Regions from separate parts of the Afifella aestuarii genome, predicted to be linked through region 1. Evidence: riboswitches for the same ligand, from Rfam matches in the RefSeq annotation. Region 1 holds a riboswitch; each other region holds the start of a gene.
The links. Region 1 has a riboswitch for cobalamin ahead of EO094_RS03660 (DUF4198 domain-containing protein). Riboswitches for the same ligand answer to the same signal wherever they lie in the genome.
Positions count from the first base shown of each region.

Region 1 (4,198 bases):
GCTTTGGGCGGTCGCCCCCACAGTCCCGTCGCCGGAAGACGCCGGCTCGGCGGCACCGGCCGCAGCTTCGGCAGCGACCAGCGCCGGCGATGAGGCCTCCGCACCGCCGATCTCCGGCAACTCCTCGGCCGACATCCGCACCTGCGCCACATGGCCTGCGCCGAGATTGGCCTTGAAGACGAGCGGCACCGCCTTTTCGGGCTTGTAGGTGAAGGCGCCGGTCTCGTCGGTTACCGTCTCGCCGAGCTTGTTGCCGTTGTCGTCGAACACCTCGACCGTCGCATCTTTCGCCATGTCGCCGTTGGAAAAGCCGACCTCGCCTTCCACGACATCGCCGGACGCATAGACGGATGCGATGACCTTGTGGGCGAGAGCCTGCGACGCGGGCAGAAGAGCCAGGAAAACGAGGGCTGCGCAGAGCTTTCTCATAGCGCGACCTCCTCGGCAGCGGATCGATTGAAAGTGGCGAAGAGCTCCGGCTTGACACGGCGGGCGAGAACCACGGCCGCCCCCGTCACCAGCGCTTCGATGATCATGATCGGGATATGGGCGAAGAAGACGAGCTTGGCGGCCGGGATGAATTCGTCGCCCGACAGCGCCAGAGCGATCGCCACGAACGCAGTCGTCAGCGCGATCGCGAGCCCCCCGCCGATGGCGCCTGAAATCGCGGCGACCGTCAGCGAATTGGAGGCGATCCCCCGCCGGCACAGATAATAGACGATCACTGCCGGCAGCGCGATGTTGAGCGTATTCACCCCGAGCACGGTGAGCCCTCCGAAGCCGAAGAACACCGCTTGCAGAAGAAGCCCGACGAACAGCGCCGGAAAGGCGGCCCAGCCGAGCACAAGCCCGGCCAGACCGTTCATGATGAGATGCACGCTGGAGGGACCGATCGGAACATGGATGAGCGAGGCGACGAAGAACGTCGCGCTCAACACCCCGGCGGCCGGCATCTTTTCCGCCGTCAGCGATTTGAGGCCGAGCGCAATGCCCCCGGCCGCCAACACCGCTCCCCCGATGACGACGTCATTGGCGAGAGCTCCGTCGACAATATGCATCGATCCCTCCTGCCGTCATTCGACGTCGTAGGCGCGCACCCAGATGACGGCGTCCTGCGAGAGCTCTTTGCCCTCGAACTCCGTCTTCGGACCCGAACCGAGCGCGGCAAAGCCCCAGAACCCGGCCTTGGGGACGCCGAAGGTGAAGTAGCCGTTCTCGTCGCTCATCGCGATGACGGCACCGCCCGGCATCGGCGAGGCTTTGGGTTCGGTGGGCTTGTTCTCGTCCATGGAGGGCTCGGCCGCCATGTATTCGACTTCGATCTCGGCACCCGCGACCGGCTTGCCTTCCGACAGGACGCGGCCCGTAAAGGTGGAGCCGGCCAGAATGTTGGTCGGGCGATCGAGCGGCACGATTTCCGTCGCAAGCCCTTTGGGCTCGGCCCAATCGGTCGGCAATTGCGCCCGGTTCAGATAGGCCTTGGCGATCTGCTGGATGTAGATGTCCTCGCTCTCCTCGTAATAGGGCTGAGGCACGACGACGAGCGTGTAATCGCCGGCGCGCTTCGCCGGCAGCGTGGCATCGAAGGCTTGCGCGCTGTTTTCCAGCCCCTCGAAGGAGATCGGCTTCAGGCTGTCCTTGAGATCGATCTTCTTGCCGCGGAAGACGGCGTAGAACTCTTCCGGCGCGCCCATATCCATGACATGGCCGTTCTCGAAGGGATGCCAGAAGATGAGCTTCAGCGGCACGTCGCCCGGCTCGGCGAGATTCACCTCGGGCGTATAGATCAGCTGAAAATGCGCTTCGGCTGCGGCGGGAAGAAGAAACGCCGCCGATGTGAGGGCGGCACAGGCAAACTTACGAAGGTTCATTCGTATCGTCTCTCCAATGACTGCAGCGGACGAACCGCGACAGTGATGCGGAAAGGACGATCGGGGTTTTGGCGAGGATTGGGCGCAAATCGGATTCCTGGCGCCGTTCCACCGCCAGACGCTCACCCCGGCGTCCGTTGCGGTGCGGCACCGGTGGCCCGGCGTCGCGCGTCAGCGGCAGGTCTCCTGGCTTGCGGGTCACAGCATGGCTTCGTCTTCCCAGCGCCAATGCGCCAGTGACATGTTGAAGCCCTGCTCGCCGCTCACAGTTGCGGGGGCAGCCACGGTTTTGGTCCCTGCTGGGTACGCCTCACCGTGTTCCCTTTTAATCCGGTCGCTTTGCGTCCGGAAACCGTTGACGCCCCCATCTGCCGGCGAATGGCCATAATTGTCAATGCCGTGCACGTTGAGCAGCCATGCCCGACACGGCGTTCCTTTGCCGGCAACGGACCACGCCGAAGGGTGCCCGAGGGCACAAAAAAGGCCGACCGCACATGGCGGCCGGCCCTCTCAAACTTGCGTGGCGTCGCTGTCTTCAGCGCGCGGCGACCTGCTTGTCGCCCGCCCCGGTTTTTGGCTTGCTGCTCTTGCGCAGCATCCGCTCCAGACCGGCCTGGGCGCCCTCGTTGCCGCGGCCGCCGTCGCGGCGGGCCCCGTCACGCCGGCCATCCGAGCCACCTTTGCGGCTCTTGGGCGCGCCGCCCTCGGCCCGCTTGGCCGAACGGCCTCCTTCGGCACCTTCCGGCCTGCGGTTGCGGCCGCCTTTCGGGGCGTCGCCGTTGCGGCCTTCATTCCGCCCTTCGCTCCGCCCTTCGTTGCGCCCATCGGAGCGAGCTTCGAAGGCCGCGGGTTTGTTGCCCGAACGCCGGCGGTTGCGTGAGGGAGAATTGCGCTTGCCGGGCTGGCGTGATCTTTCGTCGCGCCGCTCGCCCGCCTGCTGGCGCACGCCTGCAGACGGCGCCTCATCGGTTTCACCGACTACCTCGGCCCCGGCCTGGTTCGCGACTGCCTCACGCCGAGGGGCCGCGCCATGCGCGTCGATCCTCTTGCCGATCAGCTTTTCGATATCGCGCAGAAGACCCCGCTCGGAATGATCGCACAGCGAGATCGCGATGCCACTCTTGCCGGCGCGCGCGGTCCGCCCGATGCGGTGCACATACGCTTCCGGCACGTTCGGCAGCTCGAAATTGACGACATGCGAAACGTCGTCGATGTCGATGCCGCGCGCTGCGATATCGGTGGCGACCAGAACGGCGACACGGCCGTTGCGGAAGGCACCGAGCGCCTTTTCACGCTGATTCTGGCTCTTGTTGCCGTGGATCGCCGCCGAGCGCAGGCCCGCCTTGTCGAGATGCTGGCTCACCTTGTCGGCACCGCGCTTGGTGCGCGTGAAGACGATCGCCCGCTCCATATCGGCAGCGCCGAGGAGATCGACGAGCATGTCGCGCTTGCCGGCACTCGCCACGTTGATGACGCTTTGTGCGATCTGCTCGATCGGGCGCGACACCGGGGCGACGGAGATTTCCGCCGGCTGGTGGAGAAAATCGCCCGCGAGCTTGCGGATCGCCGGCGGCATCGTCGCCGAGAGGAGAACCGTCTGGCGCTCGCGCGGCATCTTGGCCAGGATCTTGCGGATCGCCGGCATGAAGCCGAGGTCGAGCATCTGATCGGCCTCGTCGAGCACGACGACGTTGGTCTGGTCGAGACGGACGGCGCCGGTCTGCATATGGTCAAGAAGACGGCCAGGCGTCGCGATGATGAAATCGACACCGCGCGACAGCGCCTTCACCTGCGGTCCGGGCCGGGCGCCGCCGATGACGACCGCCGAGGACATGTTCACGAAGCGCCCATAATTGCGCACGCTGTCGGCGACCTGCTGGGCAAGCTCGCGCGTCGGCACGACGATGAGGGCATGGCATGTGCGCGGCGCGGCCGGCACCATGGTGCGGCTGAGCTTGTCGAGCAGCGGCAGCACGAAGGACGCCGTCTTGCCGGTTCCCGTCTGCGCCGTGCCGAGAAGATCGCGGCCGGCAAGCATGGTCGGGATGACCTGCTCCTGAATCGGAGTCGGATTGGTATAGCCTTCGGCGGCAACGGCACGAAGGATCGGCTCGGCGAGGCCGAGTTCATTGAAAAGTGTCAATATGAGCTTTCTCGTCGCGGCCAGCCTGAGACGGCCGGCGCGAGCTGTGTCACTTGGTTTTGGAAGCCTGCGTAGATCAGCTGCCGGGAGCTTACGCCTCAACGGGCGCCTTCGGGGCAACGATCGATACGGAAAGTTGCTTGTGACCACCGACGGCGACGAACGCCTCTACGCGCGGGGTCAT
Region 1 is NZ_SAUF01000001.1:805,508-809,705, reverse strand. Features, by position in the region: gene EO094_RS03670 (cobalt ABC transporter permease) at 1-429, opposite strand, end outside; gene cbiM (cobalt transporter CbiM) at 426-1,058, opposite strand; gene EO094_RS03660 (DUF4198 domain-containing protein) at 1,074-1,871, opposite strand; cobalamin riboswitch at 2,031-2,243, opposite strand; gene EO094_RS03655 (DEAD/DEAH box helicase) at 2,407-4,014, opposite strand.

Region 2 (4,198 bases), on a different contig from region 1:
CATTGATGTGCACATGCGTCGTGGCGATCGACAGCGCATGATGCGCGTGATGATTGTCCGTAAGCCGGTTCGGCAGGTCGCGGATCGCGTGATCGTACACATAGGTGAGTGAGCCGTAGCAGAGCTGGTCGTTGCCGAGTGGCTCTCCCGATTCGGTCGCCTCGCGCGCCAGAACCTCGCGGGCCATGTCGCGCAACGCCTCGGAGCGGCTTTGATAGCCGCGCTCTTCGCTCAAAGCGTCGATCTCCTTGAGGAGGTCTTCTTCGAGAGTGATGGTGATCCGTTCCATACCGCCCGCCATTGGCGCCGTCTGTCCGACACTATGGCCCAGGAATAGCCGCGACCCGATCGAAAAACGAGCCCGCAACCGTTTGCCGTCAACCGATCGCATTGGGGGCGGATGAAAGGCCTCGCCAAGTGATGCGGACCCGCCGCGCCCCGAAAGGCCCAGGACCGCAGCGCCAGATCTGCGCCCGGATCGCGGGCTGAAGAACGAGAATCCCCCTCGTGGTCGCCTATTGACGGCAGGGTGCGCTCGTGGATCGGGCGCCGTGAAACGACTGAGGCTCGCGCCCGCCTCGCTTCATCCGACCGACGGCCCCCCATTAAATCCCAAAAAGCGCTCAGGCGATCGCAACCGGGCGGTGGGCCTCGTCGACGGCGACCATCACGAACGTCCCCTTGCCGCACAGCCGGCGGTTTTCCGACAGGAGCGCCTCGGCAATCATCGTCACCTCGACGGTCATCGAGGAGCGCCCGGTCGCCACGATCGAGGGGTTGAGCTCGATCATCTCGCCGGCGACGACCTGATCCATGAAATCGACGCGTTGCGAGGCGGCCATGACGACGATTTTTCGGCAATGTCGGGTCGCTGCGACGAACGCGGATTTGCCCATCGCGGCAAGGACGTGGCCGCCATAGAGGCTGCCGTAATGGCTCGTCTGATCGGGAAAGACGATTTCGCAGGAGCCGCTTTCAGACACCGGCATCTCGGGTTCGTCCGACAGGGGTGGCAGCGCGCCGCCATATCGCTCCAGCGTATCAGCAGCCACCATATTGAAGATGCCCCGCGTCGACAGGCGCCGTTCGCCGGACAGCGGCGCCTCGGCGAAGAGATCGACCTCGACGCCGAGCGAACGGCGGCCGACGCGAACGACCTTTCCCGTCAGCTCGACGATTTCCCCGACATGCGCTGGGACGTGAAAATCGATGCGCTCGCAGGACGCGGTGACGAAGTCGACATGCGCGTAACGCGAGGCGACGAGGAAGGCGACCTTGTCCATATGCGCAAGGCCGATGCCGCCGAAGAGCGTGCCATGGTGATTGGCGTCGCCGGGAAAGACGAAGTCGATCAGTCGGGTAAAGCCGTTGGCGGGACGCCCCAACACGTTCTCCGGGCTTTTCTCCGGCGCGTTCATTGCGCGCTCCCCGCCGTTTCAGCACGCAAATGTTCTGCTGCGATGACCATGTCGAGACCTCCCCATCCCAAGCGCTTAAGCTGCCCTGCCTCGCCGGCGCCGCAGAAGGCGCGCAAACCTCGCCCAAGGGGCGCAGGGCCTGAGCACCTTCCCGCCTCAAGCGCACCGCAGCGCACACCGTCAAGGCGGACTTTCTGCCGATCGCTCAGGCGCAACCTCTGAGGCCCAATCTATCCGCCCGACCTATGGGAAGCCCCACGAAACCCGGCGAAGGCCCCGTGTGCGCCCCGCCTCTGCGGCCTTTTGCCCCTCTCCCAGAGCCATCCATTCTCGCAGGAGGCCGCGCCGCTGGGCGCCATCGGCAAGCTTCATCCGCCGCCGCCAAAAGCGAAAGCGACTTCCAATCAAGCCCATGCGCCTGCGATTCATCTTGACGCGACGGTCGCGATCGTGGTCCCGTCCTTTCGACGGTGCCTCTTTGGAGGCTCAAAAGGGAACGCGGTGCGGGCGATGCTCAAATCCGCGACTGTCCCCGCAACTGTGAGCGGTGAATCGCTCGTCACAATGCCACTGGCCCCGAGGGTACCGGGAAGGCGGCGACGCGATCATGACCCGCAAGTCAGGAGACCTGCCGTCAACCGTGGTCACGCGCGGTCACGTCGGTCGGGGTGTGCCGATGGGGTAGACTTCATGCGCACGCGCCCATGAAGCGTCCTCGATCGCGGTGATGTGCCAACCGGCCGTGCGCCGCCCTTGAGGTCGTCCCGTGTTTTTCTCCCGCCCCTCGCGTGAAGGCGTTCCGCCGCAACGCTTCGTCGCCGTTTGTGCCGGCTTTTTCGTCGCCGCCGGCATCTCTCCGGCCGCCGCGCAGGACGATGACGTCATCGAACTCCCCGAACTCTCCGTCACGGCGAACCTGACGGCGACGCCGCTCACGGAGGTCGGCAGCGCCGTGACCGTCATCACCGGCGAGGAGCTGAAACAGCAGAACATCCACGACGCGACGGAAGCACTGCGCCAGGTGCCGGGTGTGATCGTCAACGCGGCCGGCCCACGCGGCCAGTTCACGCAGCTTCGGATCCGCGGCTCTGAAGGCAACCAGACCAAGATCTTCGTCGACGGCATCCCCGTCAACGACCCGGCGCGCGGTTCGGAATTCGATTTCGCGCATCTTCTTGCGGACAACATAGAGCGCATCGAGGTGCTGCGCGGGCCGCAGAGCGCGCTCTACGGCTCCGATGCGATCGGCGGCGTCGTCAACATCATTACCCGGCGCGCCGAACCCGGCACGCATCTGACGGGCCGCCTCGAAGCCGGTTCGCACAAGACGCTGAGCGGCAACGCCACCATTGGCACGGCCGGCGCCAATTACGATTTTCTCGCCGGCGCCTCCGGCGTACGCACCGACGGCGTCTCGGTCGCCGATGAACGCCTCGGCAACAGGGAAGACGACGGCTACGAAAACGGCACCCTCTTCGCCAAGGGCGGCGTCGACGTCACCGACTGGCTGAACCTTTCAGGCGTTGCACGCTACACGCGCCTGCGCACCGATCTCGATTCGGAAGGGTTTCTGCCCTCCGTCGGCCATACCGGCCCGCTCGATTCCAATCAGGACATGAAGGGCGACCAGCTTTTCACCCGCGCCCAGGCGAAGGTGACGCTCCTCGACGGTCATTGGGAACAGCTCGCCGGCATCTCCTATACCGATCAGAACCGCGATTATCGCGATCTCGACCCGACCACGGTGACCAGCACTTACGAAGGCGAGCGGCTGCAGTTCGATTACCGCTCGACCTTCATGTTCGATACGCCCGCCATCGCCAATGCCGGGCATACGCTCACCTTTGGGGTCGAGCGGGGTGAAGACAGCGCCGTCTCCGACAGCGCCTGGTCGTCCTTCGATCGTTCCATCACCTCGACGGGTTTCATCGGCCAGTATCAGCTGAGCCTGTTTGAGGACCTGTCGCTGACGGCGGGCCTCCGCCACGACCTGAACGACGTCTTCGAGGATGCCACCACCTACCGGCTGACCGGCGCCTACAATTTCCGCCAGACCGGCACCAAGCTCCACGCCTCCTACGGCACCGGCGTGAAGAACCCGACGCTCTTCGAACTCTACGGCTACACCAACACCTATCGCGGCAATCCGGATCTCGAGCCGGAAGAGGCGAAGGGTTTCGACGTCGGCGTCACGCAGGCCTTCTGGGCGAACCGCGCCTCGCTCGACGTCACCTATTTCAATCAGGAGATCTCCGACCTCATCACCGGCTCGGGCCAGTCCTCGATCAACCAGCCGGGAGAATCCAAGATCGATGGCGTGGAAGTCGCCCTGACGGTGGAGCCGATCGACAATCTGACGGTGACAGGCTCCTACACCTATACGGACGGCGAGGACCCGACCGGCGACGAATTGATCCGCCGGCCGCAGAACGTCGCCAGTCTCGTCGTCAATTACGCCTTCCTTCAGGGCCGCGCCAACGTCAACGTGTCGGTCGATTACAACGGCGAGCAGAAGGACTGGGTGTGGACCGACGCCCTTTACGTGAACCGCGAGACGCTCACCCTCGATCCCTACACGCTCGTAGATGTCGCCGCCTCCTACGACATCACCGACAACACCCAGATCTACGGGCGCGTGGAGAACCTCCTCGACGAAAAGGCCTATGATCAGTGGGGTTATGACCGGGAAGGCGTCAGCGCCTATGCCGGAGTTCGGCTGACATTCTAATGCCTGGGCCTTGGCTCACGTATTGTCTGGCAGCCGTTGCGGTCCTCGCCGT
Region 2 is NZ_SAUF01000002.1:458,981-463,178, reverse strand. Features, by position in the region: gene nikR (nickel-responsive transcriptional regulator NikR) at 1-289, opposite strand, end outside; gene EO094_RS10575 (acyl-CoA thioesterase) at 624-1,418, opposite strand; cobalamin riboswitch at 1,870-2,068, shown strand; gene EO094_RS10570 (TonB-dependent receptor plug domain-containing protein) at 2,185-4,146, shown strand; gene EO094_RS10565 (ABC transporter substrate-binding protein) at 4,146-4,198, shown strand, end outside.
Region 2: linked by a shared signal. The riboswitch ahead of EO094_RS10570 (TonB-dependent receptor plug domain-containing protein) and the one ahead of EO094_RS03660 (DUF4198 domain-containing protein) in region 1 are both predicted to bind cobalamin.

Region 3 (4,198 bases), on a different contig from region 1:
CGGCCGTGGAGGCGGCTCTTCCATGAGGCGGGGGAGGATGACGGCGAAGGAGCTTGCCGAAATCAGCCCGACGCCGCCCAAAGCGCGCCAGAATGTCGTCTCCGGCAAGCGCGCCAGGACCGAGGCGACCATGACGATGAAGCGGAGATTGACGATGATGACGGCGACAACGGCCGCGGCCCAGGCCCCGGCGGTTGCGCCCTCGCTCGTCAGGATCTGCATGGCGGCAGCCTGAGCGGGCGCGGCGACCGTGAGGCTGGTCATCAATGCGGTCTGCACGGCGTTAAGGCCAGCTTCAGCGCTGAGCTGGCCGACGCCCATGAACATCACGAGGAAAGTGAGAATCACGACGAGAGCGTCACCGACGGCGATACGGAAAACGTGTCCTGCGGACGCCTCTTCGTCGCTGGAGAGGTCTGGGGAGTCTGTCATTGCATCGGGGGAGGGCGTATCTCAATGTAGAATATCAGCCACCCCTTTATTCCAGCTTATATATTGTGTCCAGAAAAACTAATCGAAATGAAGATACTTCATCTCGGCATGATATCGTGCGCCGATACATATGATAACAATCAAGTTGCTTTCGACTCAATATCGAGGGCGGGTGAGAGGTCGTCGCGAATATTTCTGCGTTCGATCATGTTCTGCACATCCGCTGCGGCGTGGAGACGCCTGATTCTGCGCGGAGCTGGGCGCGCTGCGAATCTCTTCGTGAACCCCGCCTTCGAGGTCGAACGGCGATCGTTTTCGATTCTGTTCGTGTCGATAGAAGCGGGAGCGGCGTGTGAATGGCCAGGCGACGTTGCCCTGGCCAGACCGTTCCGGGTGCTCACAGTTTTTGGCACCCACCGTGAAGACACGGTTTCGACGGGATCGTGGGATGAGAAGAGAAGGAAGGTGGCTCCCCGGGCCGGACTCGAACCAGCGACCCAGCGGTTAACAGCCGCTTGCTCTACCAACTGAGCTACCGGGGAATTGGGGCGCGATATACCAAACTCATCGGGCATTGCAAGCATCCTTTCGCAGCCCATTTTTGACGCATGCAAAACAGGCAGGAAGCTGAAGTGGTAAAGAACGACAGGAAGCGGCGCTCGCGCCTCCATCTTTTTGGCCGGCAGATGCCTCTGCCGCACAGCCCGCTTCTGCGTGTCGGTATAGGGATTCTGCTGGTTCTCGGCGGTCTCTTCGCCTTCCTGCCGGTGCTCGGCCTGTGGATGCTGCCGCTCGGGCTGATCGTGTTGTCGATCGATATTCCCGCGGTGCGGCGTTGGCGGCGGCGGTTCACCGTGTGGATCTACACGCGCTATCCGAGCGTGGCGCGGCGATTCGACGTGGCCGCGCCCGCAGGAAATGGCCGCGGGAAGGGACCCGTTGCCGGAAAAATCGATTCGCAAACACCGTTCGTTTCGCCGGGCGAGACCCGCTTGAGCGAAACGGAGCGATCGGCGGAATCGCGCTTGCGACAGTCTTCCGATTCCGTTTAGTCTTTGAAATGGTTCCGGTTCCCGAATGGTGCACAGCACCTGGGGATCAAAAGGGAATGCGGCAGGGATGACCCAGATCGGGATCCCTCATCCGCAGCTGCCCCCGCAACTGTACGCGGCGAGCCCCCCTGCATAAGCCACCGGCAACGGGAAGGCGCAGATGGGGCGGAGACCCGCAAGCCAGGAGACCTGCCGGACCAGGGCAACTCGAACGCCGTCGGAGGGACGGCAAAGGGGATAGCATGCAAAGTTCCGGAACATTTCCGTCGGCGATTCCATCCAGGGCTCGAGCCGGGTGCGCCGCATTGATCGCCAACGATCTGCGCACCGTGCAAAGCGGTTTCGCTTCCATACGCGGGCGGTGTCTGCCGCCTGATCTTTCAGAAAACGCATCTTTGCCGCGCTGCCATTGAGGCAGTCATGTTTCCTCACGTTCAAGGCATGGCCGTGGGTCATGCGGCCTTTGTTGCGACCGGCTGGACGGTAAGCATCCGACCGCTCGCGTCGTCTGCCTTGCCCCTGGCGCGGAAACGCTCCGCGAAATCCTCATGATAACCACGGCACTCGTTTTGGGCGGCGCCCGCTCGGGAAAAAGCGCCTATGCGGAACGCCTCGTGGAGGAAAGCGGGCTCAACCCCGTCTACGTCGCGACGTGTCCTCCCGCGGACAACGATGCGGAGATGGGTGAGCGTATCGCCGCACATCAGGCCCGGCGCGGACCGGCATGGCGCACCGTCGAGGAGCCGGTCGCGCTTGCGGACGTCCTCGCCCGGGAGGCCGCGCCGGAGCGCGCCCTGCTCGTCGACTGCCTCACACTCTGGCTTTCCAACATTTTGTTCGCCGAAGAGGACATTGCCGTGCGTACGCGCGACCTCTGCGCAGCCCTTGCCGCGGCGAAAGGCCCCGTCGTCCTCGTCTCCAACGAGCTCGGCCTCGGCATAGTCCCCGACAACGCCCTGGCTCGTCGCTTCCGCGATGCGCAGGGCCGTCTCAACCAGGAAATCGCCCGCTCGGCGGAGCTGGTCGTCTTCATGGCGGCCGGACTGCCTCTGGCACTGAAAGGACAGCTTCCTTTATGACAAACCCTTCGGAACGCATTCCCGCGACGATCATCACCGGCTTCCTTGGAGCCGGAAAGACGACGATCATCCGCCACATCCTCGAAAACGCGAACGGCAGAAAAATTGCCCTCATCGTCAACGAGTTCGGCGATACGGGCTTCGATGGCGGGCTTCTATCCGATTGCGGCAGCCCCGCCTGCGGTGAGGAGGATATCGTCGAGCTCTCCAACGGCTGCATCTGCTGCACGGTGGCGGACGACTTTTTGCCGGCGATGGAGGGGCTCCTCGCACGCGGCCAGGCGCTCGATCACATCGTCATCGAGACCTCGGGGCTCGCTCTTCCGCAGCCGCTCGTCAAAGCCTTCGCCTGGCCTGCGGTCCGCGACCGGGTGACCGTTGACGGGGTGGTGACCGTCGTCGATGCCGAGGCCGTCGCGGCCGGGCGTATGGCGAGCGACGAAGCGAAGCTCGTCGCGCAACGCGAAGCCGACCAGTCGCTCGACCATGACGATCCGATCGAGGAATTGTTCGAGGATCAGCTGCGCTGTGCCGATCTCATCATCCTGTCAAAGAGCGATCTCGTTGATGAAGCGGGCATGCTGCGCGTGGAAAAGCGCGTCGGAGAGGACAAGCGCGTCGCTGCGTCGCTCATCCGTGCCACACACGGCATCGTGCCGCCGGAGGTCCTCCTGGGTGTTGGGGCCGGGGCGGAGGACGACAGCGAGACCCGGCTTTCGCACCATGAGATGGAAGGCGAGGAGCACGAGCACGACGATTTCGATTCCTTCAGCATCGCCGTGACCGCGTCGGACAAGGCCGAGGCCGAAGCACGCATCACCAAGGCGCTCGCCATGCCTGGCGTTCTGCGCATCAAGGGTCGCCTTGCGATCGACGGCAAAAAGGTGCCGCTGGTCGTCCAGGCCGTGGGTCAGAGGCTGGAGAGCTGGTTCGACCGCGGCAACGGTGAATCGTCGGGCGAGCCGAAGCTCGTGGTGATCGGCCTGTCCGATGTCGATCGGGCAGCCGTCACGGAGGCCCTCGGAGGCTGAATTGCATATCTTCAAGGGCCAGATTCGGGGGCTCGACGCGGCCTCCGAAGCGGTTGATCTCGATCAGAGCCCGGGCGACATCGTCATCCTTTCCGCAGCCGACACCGAGATTGCCGGGTTGGCAGCGGCGGCGAGCCGACTGCCGGATGATTTTCCGGCCATTCGACTCGCCAATTGGATGTCGCTCGCGCATCCCTATTCGGTCGATCTCTATGTCGAGAAAGTGCTGGCCGAGGCGAAGCTGATCGTCGTTCGGCTTCTCGGCGGCGTCGGCTATTGGCGCTACGGCGTCGAGGAGACGCTGCGGATCGCGCGCGGCTCAGGCGCCAAAGTGGCGCTGATGCCGGGCGATACCAAATGGGACGGCGACCTTGCGGCCGAGGGCACGCTCGGCGCCGACGAAACGCGGCTTCTCTGGTCCTATCTGGTCGAGGGAGGGGCGGAGAATTTCGAAAACGCGTTGCGGTTCTCGGGCCATCTTCTCGGGTATGACGAGGCGCCTTCGCCACCGAAGAACGTGCCGGCTTTCGGCGTCTACGAGGGCGGACGGAAGCTTGAGGGCGAGGGGCCGACTGCGGCAATCGTCTTCTACCGCGCCCTCGTG
Region 3 is NZ_SAUF01000005.1:769,962-774,159, reverse strand. Features, by position in the region: gene EO094_RS17710 (AzlC family ABC transporter permease) at 1-432, opposite strand, end outside; tRNA gene EO094_RS17705 (tRNA-Asn) at 899-974, opposite strand; gene EO094_RS18980 (hypothetical protein) at 1,065-1,484, shown strand; cobalamin riboswitch at 1,483-1,695, shown strand; gene cobU (bifunctional adenosylcobinamide kinase/adenosylcobinamide-phosphate guanylyltransferase) at 2,033-2,563, shown strand; gene cobW (cobalamin biosynthesis protein CobW) at 2,560-3,594, shown strand; gene cobN (cobaltochelatase subunit CobN) at 3,596-4,198, shown strand, end outside.
Region 3: linked by a shared signal. The riboswitch ahead of cobU (bifunctional adenosylcobinamide kinase/adenosylcobinamide-phosphate guanylyltransferase) and the one ahead of EO094_RS03660 (DUF4198 domain-containing protein) in region 1 are both predicted to bind cobalamin.

Region 4 (4,198 bases), on a different contig from region 1:
GCCGCTGAAGAAGACGGATTGCTCGCTCGTCTCCGACGGCGCGGCGGCGATCGTCGTCTGCCGTGCCGACCGCGCCGGCGAGTTCAAGAAGGCCGTCAGCTTCCGCGCCCGCGTGCAGGTGAACGACTATCTACCGCTTTCAGCCAAGGATCTGACGCGGCTCGAAGGGCCGGCCGAAGCGTTTCGGCAGGCTTATGCGGCCGCCGCAGTCTCCGTCGACGACATCTCCTTCGCGGAGGTGCATGACTGCTTCACCATAGCCGAGCTGATGACGATGGAGGCGATGGGGCTGGCGCGCCCCGGCGAGGCGGGTGCCCTCGTTACGGACGGCGTCACGCACAAGGACGGCAGGCTGCCGATCAACCGTTCGGGCGGCCTGAAGGCCAAGGGCCATCCCGTTGGCGCGACGGGCGTTTCCATGCACGTCATGGCCGCCCGTCAGCTCACTGGGGAAGCGGCGGACATGCAGCTCGCCGATCCGAAACTCGGCCTCTGCTTCAACATGGGTGGAGGCGCCGTTGCCAGTTACGTTTCGATCCTCGAGCCTTTGGAGGTCTGACCCATGAACCTCGCGGACTGGCTTCTTCGCACGGCGCGGCGCATGCCCGAAGCACCGGCGCTTTTGCGTGGTGATGAACTTGTGGCGACCTACGGAGAGTTTGCCGAACGGGCCGCACGGCTCGGGCGCGCGCTCAAAGAGGTGCATGGCGTTTCACCGGGAGACCGGGTCGCGATCTTCATGGCCAATTCGACCGAGTATCTGGAGATCATGTATGGGGTATGGTGGGCCGGCGCGGCCGCCGTGCCGATCAACCACAAGCTCCATCCGCGCGAGGCGGCCTACATCGTCAAGGATTCAGGAGCGGGTCTCGTCTTCATTTCTGAGGGAGACGAGGTGCTGGCGCAGCGGCTCGATGAGGGCGTGCGTCTGGTCACGGCGCCTGGCGCGGCGTACCAGGAGCTCCTTGCCGCCGAACCGCTTGCCGCGCCACATGCGATGTCGTCGGATGCGCTCGCCTGGCTTTTCTACACCTCCGGCACGACCGGCAATCCGAAAGGCGTCATGCTCTCGGTCGCCAATCTGCAGGCGATGAGCTTTGCCTATTTTGTCGATGTCGACGAGGTGCACACCGAGGATGCCGCGCTCTATGCCGCGCCGATGTCGCATGGGGCGGGGCTCTACAACTTCATGTACGTTCTCCGCGGTGCCCGCCATGTCGTTCCAAAATCAGGTGGATTTGATGCGACGGAAATCGTTTCGCTAGCCGGTTCGGTCGGCAGTCTGTCCTTGTTCGCCGCGCCGACCATGGTCCGCCGTCTCGTCCAGCACGCGAAGACGACCGGCTATGACGGCGAGGGGATCCGGACCATCGTCTATGGTGGCGGGCCGATGTACGTCGCCGATATCGAAGAGGCGGTTTCCCTTTTCGGACCGCGCTTCGTGCAGATCTACGGTCAGGGCGAAAGCCCGATGACGATCACGGCCCTCTCTCGCGATCTCGTGGCCGACAGGAGCCATCCGCGCTGGAACGAACGCCTCGGCTCCGTCGGCACCGCGCAATCCTGCGTCGATGTGCGGGTGGCGGACGGCGATGGTCATACGCTCGCCCCTGGCGAGAGCGGTGAGATTTTGGTTCGCGGTCCGAGCGTCATGGCCGGCTACTGGCAAAACGAGAAGGCGAGTGCGGAAACTCTGCGCGACGGCTGGCTCTGGACTGGCGATGTCGGTGTGATGGATGAGGACGGTTTCCTGACGCTGATGGATCGCTCCAAAGACGTCATCATCTCCGGCGGCACCAACATCTATCCGCGCGAGGTCGAAGAGGTGCTCTTGCGGCATCCCGCCGTTCAGGAAGTGTCTGTCGTCGGCCGGCCGAGCCCCGAATGGGGTGAGGACGTCGTCGCCTTCGTCGTCGCGCCGGAGAACACGCCGAATGTCGAAGAACTCGATGCGCTCTGCCGCGAGGAAATCGCCCGCTTCAAGCGCCCGAAGGACTATGTCTTTCTGGATGAGCTTCCGAAGAACAATTACGGCAAGGTGCTCAAAATCGAACTTCGCAGGTTGCTCAGCCAAGCATAAGCGAATCGGGCGGGGCCGCGAACGCGGGGCGTTTGGCTCCACCTGACCGAAGTCCGAAGGATGCGTGTCTGAGCGATCGCGGGCGTGGCGCGCCGGCTTGTTTGAGCCTGCGCAACCGGGACGGAATGTGGCGTGCACCCGGCTTGACACTCCGACACCATCCAGCCTTTATCTCTGTCGATGGTTTCCAGCGAAACGAAGACTTCGCTGGGTGAAAAGGGAATACGGTGCGGTGTAGCCAGTAGGCGCCAAATCCGTGACTGCCCCCGCAATTGTGAGCGGAGAGCGACCCCGAACGATGCCACTGGGCGTGCGACGGAGACCGTCTAACGCCTGGGAAGGCTCGGGGAAGCAGAGACCCGCAAGTCAAGAGACCTGCCGTCATCATGCAACCAGACCCGGCGGGGATGTCGGGGGAAGGATCGAGATGACAATCTTGTCGTCGACGACAATGCGCGAGTCTCTTTTCGGGCAATCCATTCCGCCTGCCCCCGCGGTTCTCTCTCGGAACCAGGATAGCAGACACAATGCACCGAAACGCCGCGATCGGCCTTGCAGCACTGGCCAGTCTTTCGCTCATCGACGCCGCGCATGCGAACGAAACCAGCTACCCGCTGAGCATCGACAATTGTGGACAAACCATCACGTTCGAGGCTGCGCCTGAGCGCGATGTCTCGGTCGGCCAGTCTGCGACTGAGATTCTCTACTCGCTCGGCCTTGGCGACAAGGTCGTCGGGACCTCAGTCTGGTTCAGCGATGTGCTGCCGGAGTTTGCCGAACTCAACAGCGGCATCGATCGGCTCGCGGACAACGACCCAAGTTTCGAAAGCGTCGTTGCCAAGAAGCCGGACCTCGTTGCGGTTTCCTATGAGTGGCATATCGGGCCGCAGGGAATTGTCGGGACCCGCGAGCAGTTCCATGACGTCGGCATCCCGACCTACATCCTTCCGACCGATTGCGTGAAAGACAATTCCGCTGGCGTCGATGGCACCAGGCTCGAGATGTACAGCACCGACGCCCTCTATCGTGCGATCCGCGAACTTGCGGAGATCCACGACGTCACGGCGGAGGGCGAGGCACTCATCAGCGATCTTGCGGAGCGCGAAGCCGTTGCCGTGGAGAAAGCGAAAGAGGCGAAGGCGGACGACGTTTCCGCGGTCTTCTGGTTTTCGTCTGCCGAAATGGACGTCGATCCCTATGTCGCCGGGCGCAAGGGCGTTCCGGGCTGGATGATGGAAAAGCTCGGCGTTCGCAACGTCGTGCAAAGCGACGAGGAATGGCCGACCGTTGGCTGGGAGACGATCGCCAAGGCCAATCCCGACATCATCGTCGTCGCCGAGATGACCCGCCGCCGCTTTCCTGCCGACGACGTCGAAAAGAAGCTCGAATTCCTCAAGACGGATCCGGTCGCCAAGGAAATGGACGCCGTCAAGGCGGGGCGGATTCTTGTCATGGATGCCCATTCCATGGATCCCTCCATCCGCAACATCTCGGCACTCGAGATGCTCGCCGATGAACTTCCCAAGCTGAAATAGCAGAGCCCGGACATGGCCATTCAACGACCCGGCCGCTGGCCGGGTTTTCTGACATCGCTGTCGTCGAAACTCGCAATTCTGGGGGCCGCTCTGATCCTCGGGGCTGCGATCGGAGAGACACGCATCCCGTTGGAAACGGTCGGGCAGGTGCTTGCCATGAAGGTGTTCGGGGGAAGCTATCCTGTCGATCCGATCGACCAGGGCATCGTCTGGAATTACCGCTTCAGCCGGGCAATCGTCGCGGCCTGCTGTGGCGCAGGCTTGGCCGTGTCGGGGCTGGTGCTTCAGACCCTGCTGCGCAATGTGCTCGCTGACCCTTACATTTTGGGGATCTCTGCCGGCGCATCGACCGGAGCTGTGGCTGTTACCATCGCCGGCATCGGCGGCGGTCTCGTGTCGCTCTCGGCCGGCGCTTTCGTCGGCGCCCTCGTGGCGTTTGCGCTCGTCATCGCTTTGGCGCGGGCCGCCGGTGGCTTTGCGGGAACATCGACCGGTCAGGTGATCCTTGCCGGCGTGGCCGGGGCCCAGCTTTTCAATGCCCTGACCTCGCTGATCATCGCGCACTCGGCCAATGCCGAACAGG
Region 4 is NZ_SAUF01000005.1:812,495-816,692, reverse strand. Features, by position in the region: gene EO094_RS17935 (thiolase domain-containing protein) at 1-559, shown strand, start outside; gene EO094_RS17930 (class I adenylate-forming enzyme family protein) at 563-2,080, shown strand; cobalamin riboswitch at 2,245-2,477, shown strand; gene EO094_RS17925 (ABC transporter substrate-binding protein) at 2,608-3,615, shown strand; gene EO094_RS17920 (FecCD family ABC transporter permease) at 3,628-4,198, shown strand, end outside.
Region 4: linked by a shared signal. The riboswitch ahead of EO094_RS17925 (ABC transporter substrate-binding protein) and the one ahead of EO094_RS03660 (DUF4198 domain-containing protein) in region 1 are both predicted to bind cobalamin.